2 regions of the Saccharopolyspora tripterygii genome follow, and region 2 is predicted to be linked to the other one. Evidence: riboswitches for the same ligand, from Rfam matches in the RefSeq annotation. Region 2 holds a riboswitch; the other holds the start of a gene.
What was found. Region 2 has a riboswitch for thiamine pyrophosphate ahead of thiO (glycine oxidase ThiO). Riboswitches for the same ligand answer to the same signal wherever they lie in the genome.
Positions count from the first base shown of each region.

Region 1: linked by a shared signal. The riboswitch ahead of thiD (bifunctional hydroxymethylpyrimidine kinase/phosphomethylpyrimidine kinase) and the one ahead of thiO (glycine oxidase ThiO) in region 2 are both predicted to bind thiamine pyrophosphate.

Region 1 covers NZ_BAAGZP010000048.1:3,327-13,663, forward strand. Annotated here, with positions in the region: gene ACYVF3_RS30965 (ABC transporter substrate-binding protein) at 1-296, opposite strand, end outside; gene ACYVF3_RS30970 (DUF5134 domain-containing protein) at 397-927, opposite strand; gene ACYVF3_RS30975 (hypothetical protein) at 1,055-2,071, opposite strand; tRNA gene ACYVF3_RS30980 (tRNA-Lys) at 2,171-2,243, opposite strand; tRNA gene ACYVF3_RS30985 (tRNA-Lys) at 2,399-2,471, opposite strand; gene ACYVF3_RS30990 (L,D-transpeptidase) at 2,729-3,925, shown strand; gene ACYVF3_RS30995 (hypothetical protein) at 4,040-4,243, shown strand; tRNA gene ACYVF3_RS31000 (tRNA-His) at 4,303-4,375, opposite strand; gene orn (oligoribonuclease) at 4,497-5,138, opposite strand; gene ACYVF3_RS31010 (AMP-binding protein) at 5,212-6,780, opposite strand; gene ACYVF3_RS31015 (hypothetical protein) at 7,035-7,202, opposite strand; gene ACYVF3_RS31020 (hypothetical protein) at 7,466-8,203, opposite strand; TPP riboswitch at 8,459-8,550, shown strand; gene thiD (bifunctional hydroxymethylpyrimidine kinase/phosphomethylpyrimidine kinase) at 8,538-9,335, shown strand; gene tenA (thiaminase II) at 9,460-10,170, shown strand.
Region 2 covers NZ_BAAGZP010000014.1:127,762-138,098, reverse strand. Annotated here, with positions in the region: gene thiC (phosphomethylpyrimidine synthase ThiC) at 1-1,306, shown strand, start outside; gene ACYVF3_RS11670 (Uma2 family endonuclease) at 1,350-1,970, opposite strand; gene thiD (bifunctional hydroxymethylpyrimidine kinase/phosphomethylpyrimidine kinase) at 2,068-2,901, shown strand; gene ACYVF3_RS11660 (FUSC family protein) at 3,071-5,020, shown strand; gene thiG (thiazole synthase) at 5,122-5,886, opposite strand; gene thiS (sulfur carrier protein ThiS) at 5,889-6,089, opposite strand; gene thiO (glycine oxidase ThiO) at 6,086-7,204, opposite strand; TPP riboswitch at 7,196-7,303, opposite strand; gene thiE (thiamine phosphate synthase) at 7,615-8,286, shown strand; gene ACYVF3_RS11635 (S1 family peptidase) at 8,376-9,500, opposite strand; gene ACYVF3_RS11630 (hypothetical protein) at 9,668-10,337, opposite strand, start outside.

The DNA of each region.
Region 1 (10,337 bases), on a different contig from region 2:
TTCTCCGCCAGGTACGGCTGGATCTGGGTGTTGGCGTCGGGCAGCACGGTGGCGATCGGCTTCACCCCGAGCGCCAGCGCGGAATCGAGCTCGCCGGTGTCGAGAACCACCACGCGCTGGGGTTTTTCGGGGACGTGGGCCTCGCCCTTGGCGTGCTTGACCACGCGGGTCTGCTCGGACGGCGGTGCGTCGGTGGCCGGTGTGCCGCATCCGGCGAGAGCCAGTGCGAACGCGGCGGACAGCACCGCGATGAGTCTGCGATGACGCAGCATGGGCACCCAATCAGTAGGAGTCATCGTGAAGTTTGGGTAGCCTAACCTCGCGGTTCGCTCGGGAACAGGCCCCCGGCTTGTAATAGTGATCATTAGCAGCGACAAGTGTCAGTGGCTGCTCACTTCACAGCATCACCAGGAACATGTGCGCCATCGCGGCTGAGAGCGCGAGCTCGACCAGCGAGCGGAGCCGTGGCGGTGGAGTTCTCGCGAGGTCGGCGGCGGCGAATCCGGCGGAGAGGACGCAGTAGGCCATGAGGGTCCAGCCGAGCAGGGGCAGCGAGAGGCCGGGGCCCGTCGCCGCGACGGTCACCGGCGCGTGGTGGTGGCCGACGGCGATCAGCGGTGCCCCGGCGACCCCGGTCCGCTGCCCGGCGAACATGTAGGCCATCGCCAGGCAGCCGATCGCGTGGTGCAGGTGGGAGCCGGTGCGCAGCTTCGCCGCGCGCAGGAGCAGTCCGGACCCGAACACCACGAAAGGCACGGCGAGCAGCGGTGACTGCGCCCAGTGCATCACGACCATGCCCGCGCCCATGAGCAGGTGGGCGAGGTCGACGTGGCCGGGGAGCCGCCGGTCGCGGTGGCCGAGGCAGATCCGCGCCGTCGCCGTCGCGGTCGCGAGAACGACCGCGCCGGTGATCACCTGCTCGAACATGCGCCTCCGCCGTCGGGGGACTCCGCCGGACCGATTGTTGGTGCCGGGAGTCCTCGCAGATACCGCCTTGCGAGCAGACTTCGGCCGAGCGGTGGTGACCACGCGTGTTCGTGTCCGAAGTGGACTGTCAGGACGCCTCGCGGTGCTCGAAGCCCTCCAGGGAGACGGAGATCTCGTGACGGGTCTCGCTGTGGCGCGTGCAGTAGGCGGAGGGGTACCAACCGGTTTCCCGCCACGCGGCGGCGAGCTTGAACTCGTGGCAGCCGTCCTCGATGGCGCCCGTGCGCAGCCCGTCGAGCCACTCCGCGGTGATCATCGGTTCGTAGTAGGTCACCTCGCGGTCCCAGGTCCCGTAGATCCAGGTGTGCCGGAAGGGCTGCCCGTTGAACTCCGGCGCCGTCGGGTCGATCAGGTGGTTGCCCATCGCCGGCTCGATCGCATCGGCATCCCGGAAATCGGTGGGCACGTAGCGGGAATCGGGGAGTCGCTTGCCCAGTTCGTAGTCATCGCAATGCACCAGTTGCGGGCACGGGCCGGTGCGGATCGCCAGGCGCTCGGCGTTGTCGTTGAGGTAGAAGTGCACGTCGTAGTGCGGCTCGTCGTACACACCGAGCGGGATGTGACCGTGCGGGTTCCAGTTGTTGAGGACGTAGGTGAACGGGAAATCCGGTTGCTGCGCGGCGCGTTCACCGAGTTCGAGCTTCGTCCCGTAGCCGCCGGAGCACTCCTCCATCGGATCGGTGCTGCCATCGCCGTTCTCGTCGAAGCACAGCGTGCCGTCGGTGGGCGGGTCGTGCGGAAGCCCGCTGAAGCTCGCGTCCGTCATCCGCACGCCGACGGAAACCGGCCGCGAACCGACGAATTGGGTGTAGGCCGTGATCTGACCGTCGCCGAGCGGTGCGGTTTCGCCGTACTCGGCGCAGGGGCCGCGGTAGGACGGCGTGCCGGCGACGAGCTGGTCCACCGCGGCGCCGGGCAGCAGCAGCGACTGCTCCCGATCGGTCACCGCGCACACCCATTCGAGCTGGTCGGCAGCGGCGGCCTGGGTCGTGGCGACTCCGCTGGCCGCCAGGGCGCACGCCGCTGCGCACGCGATCAAGAACCGGATCTTCATGAGTCCTCCGGGGTGGTCCTGGTTGACCACGCCAGAGTCCCGCCGGGTGCTGTCCTGCTGCTTTCATCCGGAACGGGATCGCGCGAAAGCCTCGGAAATCGCATCGAGGAATGCGCGGGAAGAAGGGAGTGCGCCAACAGGGACTCGAACCCCGAACCCGCTGATTAAGAGTCAGCTGCTCTGCCAGTTGAGCTATTGGCGCCGGCACGTCCACCGGATCTCTCCGGCAACGCGAAAAAGATTAGCACGCGCCCGGAACGGGCTGCGCAGGAGCCCCGGGAAAGTGTTCTGGGCCATGTTTCCGGGCGATTCGAGAAACGAAAAAGGCCCGCCGAGCGGCGGGCCTTTCATTCGCTGTGCGCCAACAGGGACTCGAACCCCGAACCCGCTGATTAAGAGTCAGCTGCTCTGCCAGTTGAGCTATTGGCGCTGGTGTCCTCCAGGGTTTCCGTCCGGTCCCCCTGGCGACGTCGAAAACATTAGCACGGGTTGTGGGTGCTCCCGACGGGGGGTCGTCTCCCCGGCCGAGGGCAACCGCGGGGGTCGGTCGCGCGTCCACCGCAGGTGCGGGAAGGGCAGGGGATATGACTCTGAGTGTGGGCCCGGTCGCTTCGCGCACGGTCGGGTGATTGCGGCACACTGGTCATCAGGCGCAGGTGCGGTTTGTGACGGGACGGATAGTTGCCAATGAGTGAAAGGCGTAACCCGGTCGGGGCTCCAATGCGGGTTGGCCGGAGGACGGGTCTGCTGGTCGTCGGACTGGTGGGTCTGCTGGTCGCCGGGTGCAGCGGTGGCGGAGGCGCGGAGTCCGGGCAGGACGAGGGGCCGCCCGCTCCGGTGGTGCGGTTCACACCGCCGAACGGGGCCAAGGACATCTCCCCCGCGGATCCGTTGAGCGCGAGCGTCAGCGGCGGACGGATCGTCAACGCCACGCTGACCAACTCCGAGGGCAAGCCGGTGGCGGGGCAGGTGTCCCAGGACGGTGCCACCTGGACGTCGACGGAGAAGGCCGGGTACGGCAAGACCTACACGCTGGCGGTGACGGCTCAGGGCGAGAGCGGTCCGCCCATCACCCAGCAGTCGACCTTCACCACGGTCGCGCCCCGAGCGCAGACCTACGTCTCGATGATCCCGCTCGACGGCGACACCGTGGGAGTCGGGCAGCCGCTGGTGTTCCGCTTCAGCAAGGACGCACCGGCTCCGGACAAGGCGAAGGCCGAGGAGGCGATCAAGGTCGCCACCGAACCGGCCGTGGAAGGCGCGTTCTACTGGTTCAACAGCCGCGAGGTGCACTGGCGGCCCCAGGACTACTGGCAGCAGGGCACCAAGATCTCGATCCAGGTGGACGCCTACGGCCGGCAGTTCGGCGACGGTCTGTGGGGCGAGGAGGACCGCGAGGCGACCATCACCATCGGCGACCGCGTGGTGCTCAAGGCCGACGGCGCGTCGCACCAGATGAGCGTGGAGAAGAACGGCCAGGTGCTCCGCACGATGCCGGTGTCGCTGGGCAAGCCGGAATTCCCCTCGAACAACGGCGTGCACGTGGTCACCGAGCACCACCGCAAGAAGATGATGGACTCCACGACCTACGGGCTGCCGCTGGAGGCCGGTGGCTACCAGACCGAGGTCGAGTGGGCGGTCCGCATCTCCAACGGCGGCGAGTTCCTGCACGCGGCTCCGTGGTCGGTGTCCGACCAGGGCCGCCGCAACGTCAGCCACGGGTGCATCAACATGAGCAACGAGAACGCCCAGTGGGTCTTCAACCTGCTGAAGAAGGGCGACGTGGTCGAGATCACCAACGCCAACGGCCCGAACCTCCGCTCCTGGGACGGCTTCGGCGACTGGCAGATCCCCTGGGGCGAGTGGCAGAAGGGCAACAAGTAGCCGACGAGAACGACTGCGCCGCACGAACGGCGCAGTCGTTCTCCCGCATCGGCGGTGGGAACCCGCTCCGCCGGGGCATGGCGTGAGTTTCGCCGATTCTCGTCGGGCCGCGGAATGCCGGTCGCAGCGCATCTCGGCGCGGGTGGGACCGGGGAGCTGATCGCGGCCTCTCCGAACAGCGCGGTGGCGCGGTGGGCGGTCGACGATCGGGCCCTGCTGGATATCGCGTGCCGATTCGCCGGCCGGGAACGCGCGGTCTCGGAGTGGAGCGAGGTGACCGATCTCGCCCCGCCGGACGACCTGCGCTGCCACCGCTAGAACGAAAGAACTCCGGCCGACCACCATGTCTGGCGATCGGCCGGAGTTCTTCTCGGCAGGGTGAGTGACGGGATTCGAACCCGCGGCCCCTGGGACCACAACCCAGTGCTCTACCAGCTGAGCTACACCCACCTCGGCTGCTCGGACCGGTCTCTCGGACCCCTTCCGGAGCAACGGAAACCATCTTAACGTGTGCTCGCCACGGGATCGTCACCGGCTCCGGTTTTGGCGTCCGAGCAGCTCAGCAGCGGTCTCAGGACTGCTCGCGGGCCTTGGTGGTCCCGCTGACGCCCTCAGCGTCGCTGAGCAGTTCGGCCGCGACCGACTGCGCCTGCTCGCTGCTCGGCCCGGGGTGCGGGACGAACGCCGTGCGCCGGTAGTAGGCCAGCTCGCGGATGGACTCGCGGATGTCGGCCAGCGCGCGGTGAGCGAGGCCCTTCTCGGGCTGCGCGTAGTAGATCCGCGGGTACCAGCGGCGGCAGAGCTCCTTGACGGAAGAGACATCGACCATCCGGTAGTGCAGGTGCGCGTCGAGCTCCGGCATGTCGCGGGCGATGAAACCGCGGTCGGTGGCGATGGAGTTGCCCGCCAGCGGCGCGGACCGGGCGTCGGGGACGTACTGCCGGATGAACTCCAGGACCTGCTGCTCGGCCTGGGCGAGGGTCACCGTGGACGCGCGGACCTCCTCGGTGAGCCCGGAGCGGTCGTGCATGTCGCGCACGACCTCGGGCATGCCCGCGAGGACCTCGTCGTCGGCGTGGATGACGATGTCCACGCCTTCGCCGAGGATGTTCAGGTCGGCATCGGTGACCAGGGCGGCGATCTCGATCAACGCGTCCTTGCCGAGCTCCAGCCCGGTCATTTCGCAGTCGATCCACACTAGACGGTCATTCACTCGACGCAGCCTAACTCCCGCGACCGCGTGATCGCGGGAAGAGTGTCGTGATCGTTGGACGGGGCGACGCCGATCAGCCGTCGAGGTGCGTGCGCAGCTCAGCGGGGACGACCTTGCCGGTGGCGTTGCGCGGGAGCTCGTCGAGGAAGATCACGTCGCGCGGGATGGCGAACTTCGACACCCGGCCGCGAACGTGGTCGCGGACCTGGTCGGCGTCCAGGGAGCCCTTCTCGCGGGCCACGACGAACGCGGCCAGGCGCTGGCCGAAGTCGGTGTCCTCCACCCCGATGACCGCGGCCTCCGCGACGCCGGTGAGCCCGGCGATGACGTCCTCGGTCTCCTTGGGGTAGATGTTCTCCCCGCCGGAGATGATCATGTCGTCCTCGCGGCCCGCGATGAACAGCCGGCCGGAGCGGTCGAAGCGCCCCAGGTCGCCGGTGGACATCAGGCCGTCGCGGCTCTCGCGGCTGTTGCCGTTGGTGTAGCCGTCGAACAGCATGTCGTTGCCCGCGAAGATGCGGCCGGTCTCGCCCCGCCGCACGGCGTCGCCGTTGTCGTCGAGGATGCGCACGACCGTGCCGCGCGGCGGCCGGCCGGCCGAGGACGGCGCGGCGCGCAGGTCCGCGGGCGTGGCGATGCTGACCCAGGAGACCTCGGTGGAGCCGTAGAGGTTGTGCAGCACCGGGCCGAAGGCGCGCTGGAACGTGGTGGCCAGGTCGCCGGGCAGCGCGGAGCCGCTGGCGGCCACGATGCGCAGCGACGAGGTGTCGAAGCTCTCGCGCTCCTCGGCGGGCAGTTCGAGCATCCGCTGGAGCATCACGGGCACACCGAACATCGCGCCGACCCGGTGCCGCTGCACGGTCCGCAGCGCGTCGACGGCGTCGAACTTGCGGCGGAGCACCAGGGTCGCGCCGAGGACGGCGGAGAGCTGGAACCCGGCGATGCCCCAGGTGTGGAACAGGGGAGCGCTGAGCAGGACGCGCTCACCGGCGCGCAGCGGGATCCGGGAGAACACCGCGGCGGCGGGGTTCAGGCTCGGCGGGTCGGGACGGCGCGCGCCCTTGGGCGTGCCGGTGGTGCCCGAGGTGAGCACGATCAGCCGCGAGTGCCGCTTCGGCCGGGCCAGGCGCTTGCCCTCGCCGGTGGCGATGAGGTGGTCGAGCGTGTCGTGCTCGGTGAGGCCGTCGACCCAGCCGAGGACCACGTCGAGGTCGCCTGGCAGGTCCGCGAGGTGTCCGGTGAACTCCTCGTCGAGGACCAGCAGGCTGATGTCCTGCTCGGCGAGGACGTCGGCGAGCTGGCGGGTGCTGAGCCCGACGTTGAGCAGCACCACGTCGACGCCGAGCTTGGCCGCGGCGACGATGACCTCGACGGGTCCGTGGTGGTTGCGGGTGAGCACGCCGATCCGGGTCTTGCCGGGCACGCGGTCGCGCAGCGCACCGGCGAGGCGTGTGGTGCGGGTGGCGAGTTCGGCGTAGCTGAGCGCGCCGCGCTCGTCGATCACGGCGGGGCGATCGGGGTGGCGCGCGGCCCCGACGGCGAACCCGAGCGGCAGGGTGATGCCCCACCGGCGGTAGGCCAGCGCGATGCGCGCCAGCTTGTCCGGCCGCATGGGTCGGACGACGCCCTGTTTGACCAGCACGAACAAGGTGTGCAGAGCCGGTGCGGCATGGTTCGCTAGAAAACTGGACAATCGCCGCAATGCGCTCACTCGTCACCCCTCGTCCGTTAAACCTACTCAAGAGTAGATTGTGCCGTGAGTCGTCCTCGCGGCCAAGTCCTCTTCGTCGAGTATCCAGATCTCACGCCTGGTGAGCCCGGCCTCGCCGAGGGTGACGGGGGTGTGCGGCACGGCGAGCGAGGGGGAGCCGAATCCCGCCGCGCCGACCCCGGGTTCTACTCGGCCGCGCTGACGACCGCGTCGCGCAAGGCCGCGCGCAAGCGGCCGACCTCCAGCGGCGAGAGCACCGCCGTTTCGCCGGGTGGCGACACGATCACGACCCGGCCGTGGTTGACGAACACCGACATGTCTCGTCGCCGTCCGGCGACGTCGCGGCAACTCACGTGCCACTCCTGGTGGGGCCCCACAGTCCCAGCCTCCCTGTACCGATCCGCTTGGTGCGGTGACGGCGCGCAGCGCGCGCTTCTGGTGGGGGGGACGCGCCAGCCCGGTGGATGTGACGGCACTTCGTCGAAACGGTGGGGACGTGCGCGTGATCACACCTGGGTTCGCGGTCGCCGGACATGACTCAGGGGCGACCCCCACTACGGGAATCGCCCCTGCGCGAGCGTTGTTAGCCGGTACCACTCGTCCGGCCCAGAAGCGGTCAGACCGGGCGCACCTTGAGCCCCGCGGGCTCGGCGGAGAGCACGACAGCGCCCTCGAAGTCGGCGATCGGCAGCTCGTCGCGCACCAGGCGGTGCGGCGCGTCGGACGCCTCGACCCGGATCCGGCCGGTGCTGACCGACTGCTCGGCCAGGTCCTGCCCGCCGAACTGCACGCTGAGCCGGCCCTCCGACACCGTGGCCGTGAGCCAGCCGCCGTCGATGACCTGCTCGGTCTCGTCGAAGGCCACGGTCAGGCGGCCCTCGGCCGGGTTGCCGCCGCGCACCGCGATGTGCGAGAGCGCGACGTCCCGCTTGCCCGACTCCTCGCCGGCCAGCGCGATGACGTCCCTGCTGACCTCCTCGCCCGGCTCGGTGCCGGGCTTGGGCGTGAGCACGGGGGCGCGCAGCTGCGCGGCCAGCCGGTAGGGCTGCCACGAACCGGCGCCGATCAGGTTGACCACCGCGCTGACCGCCACGTCGGTCAGCAGTCGGTCGCTCCCCGGGGCGGGGGTGACCTCGATCGCGGGCACATCGCGCTGGGAGAGCAGATCTCGCAGCGCCTTGGCGCGCTGACGGCTGTTGCGGTCGAATCCGCGGGTGATCGCCACCGTCCCCGAACCGGCCGCGACGGCGGCCTCGGTCAGGTCCGCTAGCGGCGCCCAGATCTGCGCCGGGTCCTGTGCGGGACGCTGCCGGCGAGAGCGGGCGAAGCCTGGGGCATCGGTCGTGGTTTCCATCGCCCTCCACTTTAGTCCGCGAGGAAGGGTTACCTCGCCTTCCGGTGGGTGCTTTCACGGTGTGAAATCGATCGCCGCGGCACTGCTCCACAAGGGTGACTCGTGGCTCCGACCGGCCTACCCGGAGCAGCATTCGTCGCAATCATCGCGGCTCCGCGGAGCCTCGGGGTCAGGATGACCGATCCGGCCTCGTCGAGCGAGCGCGGCGTCGGGGAGGAGCGCGCGAGGGGGCTTGCCTTCTGTTGTTAGGTTGGTGCCAGTGACGCGGGGTGCCCGGCAGGGCTGAGAACACACCCGTCGAACCTGACCTAGCTCGTACTAGCGGAGGGACGTCATGGCTCCCAACGTGCTGACCATCGCGGGCACCGATCCCAGCGGTGGCGCAGGAATCCAGGCCGATCTCAAGGCATTCTCCGCCAACGGCGCCTACGGCATGTCGGTGATCACCGCGCTGGTCGCGCAGACCACGACCGGGGTGAGCCGGGTGCAGGAGGTGCCACCGGACTTCGTCACCGACCAGCTGGTGACTTTGTTCGACGACGTCCGGGTGGACGCGGTCAAGATCGGGATGCTGGCCAACGCCGAGGTGATCCGCGCCGTCGCCGCCGTGCTGGAGCGCTACTCGCCGCAGCACGTGGTGCTCGACCCGGTGATGGTCGCCAAGAGCGGGGACCGGCTGCTCGCGCCGGAGGCCGTCGGCGCGCTGCGCGACGAGCTGCTGCCGAGGGTCGACCTGATCACGCCCAACCTGCCGGAGGCCGCGGACCTGCTCGGGGAGGCCGAGATCGGCAGTCCGGACGAGATGCCCGCGCAGGCGGAGCGGCTGGCCGCGCTCGGCGCCAAGCAGGTGCTGCTCAAGGGCGGGCACCTGCGCGGGGAGTCCAGCGTCGACCTGCTGCACGGCGACGGGCTCGCGGAGTTCCTCAGCAGCGAGCGCGTGGACACCACCAACGACCACGGCACCGGGTGCACGCTCTCGGCCGCGATCGCCGCGCTGCGCCCGCAGCGGGCCGGCTGGCTGGAAGCGGTCGGCGAGGCCAAGCGGTACCTGACCGAGGCCCTGCGCGCCTCGCAACGCCTGGACGTCGGTCACGGGCACGGTCCCGTGCACCACTTCCACCAGTGGTGGTGAGCGGCCGAGGGCGGTTTTGGTCCGAACCGCCCGGGTTCCACGTCCGTTTTGCCCGGACGGTTCGGACCAAAACTGTCCCCTGCGCGCCATTGCACCCGAAATCCCGACGCCACGAGGAGTCGTCATGAGCACGTTGCCCGCTCCGCCCGCCGACGGGTTCTGCGCCGAGGCGTGGGAACGCACCGCCGACCTGCAGCAGGCGATCGTCGACCACCCGTTCAACAAGGCGCTCGCCGACGGCGGCCTGGAACGAGACGTCTTCGCCTTCTACATCGTCCAGGACGCCCGCTACCTGGTCGGGTTCGCCCAGGCGCTGTCGGCCGCGGCGACCCGCGCCGATGATCCCGCCGACGCGGCGTTCCTGGCCGGGTCCGCGCAGGGCGCGCTGGTCGAGGAGCGCCGGCTGCACGCCGGGTACGTCGAGGAGTTCGGCCTGACCGACGAGGAGATCGACGGCGTCGACACTTCGCCGACCTGCCTGGCCTACACGTCCTACCTGCGTTCCTGCGCGCTCATCGAGTCGTACCCGGTGCTGCTGGCGGCGATCCTGCCCTGCTTCTGGGTCTACCAGTACGTCGGAAGCAAGATCCTCGACGCGACCGGCGACATCGAGGGGCATCCCTACAAGGCGTGGATCACGACCTATGCCGACGACGAGTTCGCCGAGGCCGTGCTGGCCGCTCGCGAGCTCACCGACAAGATCGCGGCGCGCTCCGACGCCGCGACTCGTGAGCAGATGTTCGCCGCGTTCAGCCGGGCGACCGAGTACGAGTGGCTCTTCTGGAACAGCGCGTGGGTCAAGGAAACCTGGCCGACCGCGAAATTCCTTGCCTGACAACGGTTTCACGTATCAGGGAAGTCGATGGCGGCTCGCGGGAAATGGCGAGCCGTCATCCGTTCCGCAGTACCCGAACAGGTGATCTCGATTGTGATGCGCGACACAAAGTCGCGGTGTTAACGAAGTGGCTCGCACAGCGACATGCTGAGCGAGGCCCCTGCCTG
Region 2 (10,337 bases):
GCGCGACGAGGTCGCCTCGGGACGTGCGGTGATCCCGGCGAACCGGTGCCACCCGGAGAGCGAGCCGATGATCATCGGCAAGAACTTCCTGGTCAAGGTCAACGCCAACATCGGCAACTCCGCGGTCACCTCCTCGGTCGAGGAGGAGGTGGAGAAGATGGTGTGGGCCACCCGCTGGGGCGCCGACACCGTCATGGACCTGTCCACCGGCAAGCGCATCCACGAGACCCGCGAGCGCATCCTGCGCAACTCCCCCGTGCCGATCGGGACCGTGCCGATCTACCAGGCGCTGGAGAAGGTCGGCGACCCGGCCGACCTGACCTGGGAGATCTACCGGGACACGGTGATCGAGCAGTGCGAGCAGGGCGTCGACTACATGACCGTGCACGCGGGCGTGCTGCTGCGCTACGTCCCGCTGACCGCTCAGCGCGTGACCGGGATCGTCTCGCGCGGCGGGTCGATCATGGCGGCCTGGTGCCTTGCGCACCACCGGGAGAGCTTCCTCTACACCCACTACAGCGAGCTGTGCGAGATCCTGCGCGCCTACGACGTGACGTTCTCGCTGGGTGACGGCCTGCGCCCCGGCTCGATCGCCGACGCCAACGACCGCGCCCAGTTCGCCGAGCTGGAAACCCTCGGCGAGCTCACCCACATCGCCCGCGAGCACGACGTGCAGGTGATGATCGAGGGGCCCGGCCACGTGCCGATGGACAAGATCGCGGAGAACGTGCGGCTGGAGGAGGAGCTGTGCGGTGAGGCGCCGTTCTACACGCTCGGCCCGCTGACCACCGACATCGCACCCGCCTACGACCACATCACCTCCGGCATCGGCGCGGCGATGATCGCCCAGGCCGGCACGGCGATGCTCTGCTACGTCACGCCCAAGGAGCACCTCGGCCTGCCGAACCGGGACGACGTCAAGACCGGCGTGATCACCTACAAGATCGCCGCGCACGCCGCCGACCTGGCCAAGGGCCACCCGCGCGCCCAGGAGCGGGACGACGCGCTGTCCACCGCGCGCTTCGAGTTCCGCTGGACCGACCAGTTCAACCTGTCCCTGGACCCGGACACCGCACGCTCCTTCCACGACGAGACGCTGCCCGCGGAACCGGCGAAGACCGCGCACTTCTGCTCCATGTGCGGCCCGAAGTTCTGCTCCATGAAGATCACCCAGGACGTCCGCAAGTACGCCGAGGAGCACGGCCTGACCAGCGTGGAAGCGATCGAGGCCGGTATGGCGGAGAAGTCCGAGGAGTTCACCCGCACCGGCGGCGAGGTATACCTGCCCCTCTCCGCCCGCGACTGATCGGAGGCTGGGGGTGGCTCCGCCGGAGTCGCCCCCAGCGCCGTCAGAACTCGTCGGTGGGGATCGTCAGGTCGAACGGCGCCGGGAGCTCGATCAGCTTGCCGAACGGGAAGAGTTCGCGCTTGCGGTAGATCCCGTCCTGCGGTTGCGAGTGCAGCAGGGCTGCCTGGCCGTCTCCCGCGAATCGGTCGATCACCAGGTAGAGCGGAACCTCACCATGCCCGCACACCCGCAGCTTCTCCTCGCGGTCGACCTCGGCATCGCGCTTCGAAGTGATCTCGGCGACGAGCAGCACGCGGTCGACCGGTACGGGCGTCGAATCGTCCCCACCCGGCAGGTCGCCGAACGGGATCACCGCGATGTCCGGGACGAGCACGCTCCTCCGGTGCGGTATCGCGACACCAGCCCTCTGAAAGACCCCCCACTCCTCGGGAATCGCGCGGTCCAACGCACGCTGGGCACGAGCGGCGATCGCGTGGTGCGGCCATCCCGGCGGCGGCCTCATGACGATCGTCTCCTCGACGATCTCCGTACGCCAAGCCTTGTCCGGCGGATCTGCGGTCCGCCAGATCTGCACCAACTCGTCCCACGTCGAACAGGATCGCCCCGGAACAGCAGCCACGCGATCACCCCTTGCTCTTTTCTCGTCACGCACAGTACTCATCACCTCTGTCGGAGTCGCGTTCGACCTGGTCACGAAGCTGGTCAGACGTCAGCAGCTACGCGATACCGGGGATCACGGGCCACGTAGCATTCGGGGAATGCACGAGAGCACCGCCCCGCCCACCGCGCTGACCATCGCCGGATCGGACTCCGGCGGCAGCGCCGGCATGCACGCCGACCTGCGGACCTTCTTCGCCTGCGGGGTGCACGGCATGACCGCCGTGACGGCGGTGACCGTGCAGAACACCGTGGGCGTGACGGGCCTGGTGGAGATCCCTCCGGAGACGGTGGCCGCGCAGATCGACGCGGTCGCCTCCGACATCGGCGTGGGCGCGGCCAAGACCGGTGTGCTGGCCTCGGCCGCCACCATCGACGCCGTCCTGGAGGCCTGCGACCGGCACGCGATCGGCCGGGGCGGCCGGACGCCGTTCGTGGTGGACCCGGTGGCCGCCTCGCGCAGCGGTGAGCCGCTGCTGCGCCCGGACGCGCTCGACGCGCTGCGCCACCGGGCGTTCCCGCGGGCCACGCTGGTCACGCCCAACCTCGACGAGGTGCGGCTGCTCACCGGCATCGACGCCCGCACCCGCGGCGACCTGCTGGACGCCGCCAAGGCGATCCACGACTTCGGCCCGGAGTGGGTGCTGATCAAGAGCGGGCACCTGCCCGACGACCCCGAGTGCGTCGACCTGCTCTTCGACGGCGCCGAGGCCCTGGAGCTGCCGGGCCCGCGCTACGCCACCGAGCACACGCACGGCGCGGGCGACGTGTTCGCCTCGGCGATCACCGCCGCGCTCGCCAAGGGCGCGTCGATGCCGGACGCGGTGCGCGGCGGCAAGCGGTTCGTGACCCGCAGCGTCGCCGACGCCTACCCGCTGGGCTCGGGCGTGGGGCCGGTCTCGACCTTCTGGCGGATCAGTCCTCGGTCGTACTGACCAATCAATTGAGTGATTCTCGCCAGCACCCTGTAACCCGATAGGTGCTACTCGTCGACATAAGTTCGAGAGGCGCGTAATTCCAGGCGCGGAGCCTGGAGGCGTGGCGAGGGAAACAGGGGTATGCGAGAGCGTGGCTAGAGCGGTGTTGACAAGGGCGCGGGGATGGATGGCCACCGAGGCGGGCGCACCGGATCCCCGGCAGCGGCAGTACGTGCTGCTGGTGGTGGCCGCCGTGATCGCCGGAACGTTCGTCGGCTGGTACTTCGAGCTGCAGACCCCGGTGCTGCTGGGGGCGCTGACCACCGTGCTCGCGCTGACCGCCACCAGCGGTCAGGCGCTGCGCTCCGACCTGCGCAGGTTCGTGTGGCTGACGCCCGCGCTGGTGCTGATGATGGCGGTCGGACCCATGCTGACCAAGGTCCCGGTGCTGGCCGGGCTCGCCGTGGCGGTCGTGGTGTTCGGCACCGGGATGCTGCCCGCGCTGGGTGAGCACTACCGCATCGGCGGGCAGATCTTCGCCGCCGCCACGCTGGTGACCACCACGACCGGCATCGGCAACGACCAGCCGTTCCTCGTCCTGCTGGCCTCGACCGTCGCGGGTGGCCTGTTCGCGCTGCTGCTGCGGGTGATCACCGGGGTCGCCGATCCCGGTCACGCGACCCGCGTCGCGGTCGCCCGGACGCTGCTGGTCCCCGGCCCCGGCGTGCTCGAATCCGCCGCGGGCGCTTGGCGTTCCGACGGCTCCAGCACGTGGCTCGGGCAGGTGCTGGCCGGCGCCGCCCGGTTCCGCGCCGCCCGCGAAACGCTGCTCGCGCAGGCCCAGCAGAGCGACCGGATCGAGGCCGAGCGGCTGCGCGAGATCGTCGCCGAAGCCGACCGCGTCGCCGCCGAGCTCGCCCGCGCGATCCGCTCCCGCGCCTGCACCGGACTTCCGATGGTGGCCCGCCGCGACCCCGCGCAGGCGGTCGTGGCCCGCGGCGGCCGGCAGGACCTGCCCGACGCCGTCGCCGGCGTGAACCAGGGTCTGGACCGGATCCGCGCCGCGGTGGTCTCCCGCGACGAGCGCCCGGTCCCGCCGCCCGAGGAGGGCGCGCTGCAGGAGCGGCTGCGGGGCGCCGTGCGCGCCCACCTGTCATTCCGGTCCTCGCTGTTCCGGCACGCTCTGCGCTGCACCCTGGCGGTCGCCGTCGGCATGGTGATCGTGCTGCTGCTGCGCGATCCGTCGGCGTCGAGCCTGCTGCTCGCCCTGTACGTGGTGCTGGCTCCTGCCGCGCGCGACAGCATGACGGGCGCGCTGGAACGCACCGGTGGTGCGGTCCTCGGCGTGACAGCGCTGGCCATCCTGATCACCCTGCTGCCCGGCGCCTACCTGCTGATCCCGCTGGTCATCGGCGGGATGCTGCTGAACATGCCCAGGCTGCGCGCCGAGTACCAGGCGGTCCTGGGCTGCCTGATCGTGATCACCGTGGTCGACCAGGCCATGGCGCTGGACCGCCCGCTGGTCAACGTCGGCATCAGCTTCGCGGCGAACACGGCGGTCGGCGCCGCGATCGCGCTGATCGTCGGGTACGTGAGCTACCTGGTGCTGCCCAGCAGCATCGTGCCGGACGTGCGCGGCGCCATCCGCTCCACGGTCTGGTCGGTGTCGGAGCTGCTGCGCAGCGTCCGCGCCTCCGGCCAGGGAGCGGACCTGCCGAAGGCGTTGCAGGCGGCGAACGTGCTCGCGCTGCGCCGGACCCAGGACCTGCTGGGCATGCCCGCGCTGCTGGACGGCACGGGTGAGGAGACCGACGACAACCACGCGACCCGCGCCGCCGCGATCGCGCTCGACGCGCTGCGCCAGGACGTCGCCACGCTGGCCTTCCGGCCCGCCGAGGAGCGCAAGGTCGCGGTGCCCGCGCTGCGCTCGGTCGACGACCTGCTGGGCGGGAAGTCCACGGCGAAGATCCCCGACATCCCGGCGAGCGGCGCCCCGGCCTCCGAGCTCCTGGCGAGCTCCCTGGTCGAGAACGCCCTGCACGCCCGCCAGGCCATCGACCGCACCTTCGGCTACGACAACCCGTGGAAGAGCTACACGATCAGCTTCGTCCGCCCCGAACGCCTCCACATCCGCTGACCGGTCGCCAGGGTGGCTGGTCCCCCAATTTCTTAAGTATTTGAGGGTCACCCGGGTGACGTGCAAATACTTAAGAAATTGGGGGACCACGCGACCGGGGGTCAGCTCGTGGGGGTGCCTGGGCTGGAGGCTTGGGCCCAGAAGCGTTGGGGGATCCTGCCCGCTTGGGAGGCCAAGCGGCCGGCTTCGACGGCGCTGCGCATCGCCGTGGCCATGCGCTCCGGGTCCTGGGCGCGGGTGACCGCGGTGGCCAGGAGGACCGCCGAGCAGCCGAGCTCCATCGCCAGGGCGGCGTCGGAGGCCGTGCCGATGCCCGCGTCGAGGACGATCGGGACCTGGGCGCGGGAGACGATCATCTCGATGTTGTGCGGGTTGCGGATGCCCAGGCCGGTGCCGATGGGCGAGCCCAGCGGCATGACGGCGGCGCACCCGACCTCCTCCAGCTTCAGCGCCAGCACCGGGTCGTCGTTGGTGTAGGCGAGGACCACGAAGCCCTGGTCCACCAGCTGCTCCGCGGCGTCGAGGAGCTCGACCGGATCGGGCAGCAGGGTGTCCTCGTCGGCCACCACCTCCAGCTTGACCCAGTTCGTGCCCAGGGCCTCGCGGGCGAGCTGGGCGGTGAGCACGGCCTCGGCCGCTGTGCGGCAGCCCGCGGTGTTGGGCAACGCCTCGATGCCGAGCTTGCGCAGCAGGTCGAGCACGCCGGTGCCGCCGCCGGCATCGGCCCTTCGCATCGCGACGGTGGTCAGCTCGGTGCCGGAGGCGATCAGCGCGCGCTCCAGGACCGCGAGGTTGTTGGCCCCGCCGGTCCCGGTGATCAGGCGCGAACCGAACTCCCGACCTGCGATCACCAATGGGTCGTCCACGGTCACCCTCCTTGCACTGCGGTGAGGATCTCGATGGCGGCGCCGGCGTGCAGCACCGTGCTGGGCCAGGACGCGCGCGGCACCACCGCGCCGTCGACCGCCGCGGCCACGCCTCGTTCCGGCACGCCGAAGTCGTCCAGCACCGACGCGAGCGTGGCGTCGGGACCGACGTCCCGCGCGTTGCCGTTGATCACGACGTTCACTGCATTCCTCCCAAGCGGCTCGGATCGGTGGCCTTGATGAGCGGTTCCGGTTCTTCGCCGCGCAGCAGCGCCAGCACGGCGTCGACCGTCACCGGGGTGAGCAGGAAACCACCGCGGTGGTGACCGGTCGCGGCGAGCACCCCGGGCTCCAGCCAGCCGATCACCGGCAGGTTGTCGGTCGTGCTCGGGCGCAGGCCCGCGGTGGCCTCGACGAGCGCGTACTCGGCGATCCCCGGCATCACGGTCTCGGCGTCGGCGAGCAGGTCGCGGACGCCGCCCGCGGTGACCTCGGTGTCGAAGCCGACCTCGTGCTGGGTGGCGCCGAGCACCACTCCCCCGTCGTCGCGCGGCACCAGGTAGCAGGGCCGGCCGTGCACGGGTCCGCGCACGGTGCGGGTCGGCGGCGGTAACGCGGTGGCTCGTCGGCGCAGCCGCAGGATCTCGCCCTTGACCGGGCGGATCTTCCCGGTCAGCGCCGGGTGCAGCGACGCCGAGTGCGCGCCTGCGGAGATCACCGCGACATCGCACTCCACAGTGGACTCGGTGAGCTCCACGACGCCGGGCCGGACCCGTTCCGCGCGTTCCCGCACGAATTCGACGCCCGCCGCCTCGGCGGCAGCCAGCAGCGCGGCCAGCGCGAGCCTGTTGTCCACCGCGAGATCGCCGGGCACCTCCAGCCCGCCGCGCACCGCGGGCCCCAGCGACGGTTCCCGCTTGCGCAGCTCGCGGCTCGTGAGCTTGGTGACGCTGCGGCCCAGGCCGGCGAGGTAGCCGGCGACGGTGTCGAGCTCCGCGCGGTCGGCCCCGTCGATGCCGATCATCAGCGTGCCCTCGGTGCGCAGACCGGACGGCAGGCCCGAGGCGCGACCGAGCCGGTCGGCGAACTCCGGCCAGCGGTTCAACGACGTCGAGCCGAGTTCGAGCAGCTCCTCCTCGCCGGGCCACGCCTCGGCGAGAGGCGCCAGCATCCCGCCCGCGACGTGCGAGGCACCGGAGGCCGGCGCCGGGTCGACCAGGCTCACCCGGTTCCCGGCGGCAGCGGCCCGCCAGGCCACCGACAGGCCGACGACTCCGCCGCCCACGACGGCGACGTGATCGGTTCGATTCTCAGACAATTCCACGCTCCCTGCGCCGGCATGACCCGGATCAGGTTCGACGGTCGGAGCCCTGCGCTCCCTCTCAGCCCGGCCCGCCGGGCTCCCGTGCTCACCACGCTCCACCGTACCCGTCCGCAGATCACGACGTCAGCAGCTGGTCGGCCACGACCTGCCGCCCGGCACCGCCGGGGAAGCGACCGCGAAACAGGCCTTAGGAGTCGTTTCAGAAAGCGGCGGAGCCGTTGCCTCAGGTGTGGGACTCAGCCGGCACCGCCGCGGGTTCTCACACGTCGTCTGGGCGAGGACGACACGACGCCGTGTATTGGCATACATCAGTCGTGGCGCCCGGAGCCCAGGCGGCGTGTGAGGTTCCGCCACCCGCACCGCCAAGCAAAGTGAGTCTGCAAGAACCCCTTAGGCTGGGAGGCATGCCTGGATTGGACGGCTTCGGCATCCGCGCACGCCTCGCCGACGCGAAGTTGTACCTCTGCACCGACGCCCGAAGCGAGCGAGGTGATCTCGCGGACTTCGCCGACGCCGCGCTCAGCGGCGGTGTCGACATCATCCAGCTCCGCGACAAGGACCCGCACGGCTCTCCGCTGGAGGCCCGGCAGGAGCTGGCCGCGCTGGAGGTGCTGGCCGAGGCGTGCGTGCGGCACGGCGCGCTGCTCGCGGTCAACGACCGCGCGGACATCGCGATGGCCGCCGAGGCCGACGTGCTGCACCTGGGCCAGGACGACCTGCCCGTCGACGTCGCCCGCCGCGTGGTGGGCGACGACGTGGTGATCGGCCGGTCCACGCACGACGCCGCCCAGGCCCACGCCGGCGCGACCGAGCGCGGTGTGGACTACTTCTGCACGGGCCCGGTGTGGACGACGCCGACCAAGCCCGGGCGTCCCGCCGCAGGCATCGACCTGGTCCGGCGCACCGCCGAGCACGGGGGGCACGGACGTCCGTGGTTCGCCATCGGCGGCATCGGTGCCGACAACCTCGGCGAGGCCGTCGAGGCGGGTGCGGAGCGCATCGTGGTGGTCCGCGCGATCACCGAGGCCGAGGACCCCGCGGCGGCAGCCCGCGACCTGCGCGCGCGACTTCCCTGAGCACGACGCCGACGACCCCCGGGACCGATGATCCCGGGGGTCGTCGTGCTGCGTGAGGTGGCGCTCCCGCTGGGAACCGCCACCGAGGATCACTGGGTGACCAGCGAGACCCCGTAGGCCGACAGCGCTTCACCGACGGGCTGGAAGTAGGTCGTGCCACCGCTGGTGCAGTCGCCCGAACCGCCCGAGGTCATACCCTGGGCCTGGTCGCCCGCGATGAACGAGCCACCGGAGTCGCCCGGCTCGGCGCAGACGTCGGTGCGGGTCAGGCCCTCGACGGTGCCCTGCTCGTACTGCACGGACTGGTTCTTGGCCTCGACCGTGCCGCAGTGCCAGCCGGTGGTCGAACCGGAGCGGCAGATCGACGCGCCCTCGGAGGCCTCGGACGAACCGGCGACACCGACCGTGCCACCGCTGTAGTCGTTGACGGCGCCCACCGGGGTGTCGTCGTCGCCGGTCGAGATGTAGGAGTAGTCGTCACCCGGGAAGGACGAGCCCTCGAAGGTGCCGCTGGGCTCGGTGGTGGTGTCGCCGGAACCACCGCAGTGGCCGGCGGAGACGAACCCACCATCCACGGCGAAACCGACGGAGCAGCGAGCGCCGCTACCGATGTAGTAGGCGTTGCCGCCGACCACGTCCATCAGGGTCCGGGGCTGCTCCTGCGACTCGACGACCTTGACCGCGTCGGCCGGAGCGCCCGCGGCCTGCGCGAACTGCGCGGCCTCGGCGGCGGCACCCGGCTTGACGGTGACGACGACGGCGTTCTGCTTGCCGCTGGCGTACCAGCCGGTGACGCTCTTCGGGGCCTGCGCCTTGCCTGCGTTGAGACCGTCGACGACGCCGTTGAGCTGCTTGACGCTGAAGGCCACCTGGCGGACCTCGGCACCGGCCGCGCGGACCTGCTCGGAGCGGGCGGCGTCAGTCACGCCGACCACGAGCTTGCCGGTCGCGGAGTCGAAGTAGGCACCGCCGAAGGAGTCCGCTAACGCGTCGCGCAACGTGCTCTCAGTGCGCTGCGCCGCGGATTCGAGCTTGAGCCGGTCGAGGGCCTGCACCTCGGTGAGGCCGAGGTCGCGCTGCATCGCCTCGAGCAGCGTCCCCGCCACCGGAGCGGCGGTGGGCGCGGTGGCGGTGGCCGGCATGGTCAGTGCGGCAACCGTTCCCGCGGTGACCAGAACGGTCCCGGCAATGCGAGCCGCGAGTCTGCTTTTCATCTCGTGTCTCCCTTGTAGTGACCTGATCTCTCAAGGCCCCGTCGCCGGTCCAGTATCAGATCTTCTCAGGGAAATCACATCCAGCTTTTAGCGCAATGTGCGCAAAACAACTCCGAACAGTCGTTGATCATTAGCTCGATTCCCGATCATTTCACCGTTTTTCGCATTTATCCGGGAAGTGGTCCCGGGACCGTCGACTCGGGAGTCAGCTGCGCGGTCGAGGATGGCGTTGCGGGCGAACCGGTTTCGCTCGGCGACGGGCTGGGCGACTGCTCGCTGGGCCGGGCCTGCTCGCTGCTTGTCGGCGGAGCGGAAGGTTCCGTCGTGGACTTCTCGCTGGTCGGGGCCGGTTCGCCGACCGTGGGCTCGGCAGGTTCGGTCTCGATCGGAGCCTGCGGCGCCGGCCTGAAGACCTGACCGAGCGTCGTCCCGTCGTCACCGCCCGAGAGCGGGCGTCCGGTGACGCCCTCGAAGCCGGTCACCAGCAGCATGCTCACCGCGAACACCGCCGAGCAGGTCGCGCCGACCAAGGTCCAGCGACCCCACCTGCGGCGCGGCACCGGCGGTGAGAGCACGGTCCGGGCCTCCCGCTGGACGAGCTCGGTCGCCGGCTCCTCGACGGCTTCGCCGCCGGGCCATTGCAAACCGCTGACCTGGAGCTTCCGCGTCGCCGCCTCGGTCCGGGCGTGCCCCGGCGGGATGCGGCGCTGCCGCAGCACCGACGCCCTGGCCGCGGCGACCACGGCCTTCTCCTTGGTCTTCTCGATCGACCGCTGGTAGAGCGCGCCGCCGACGGTGATGATCACGCTGGTCAGAGCAGCACCCACCACGGTCCCG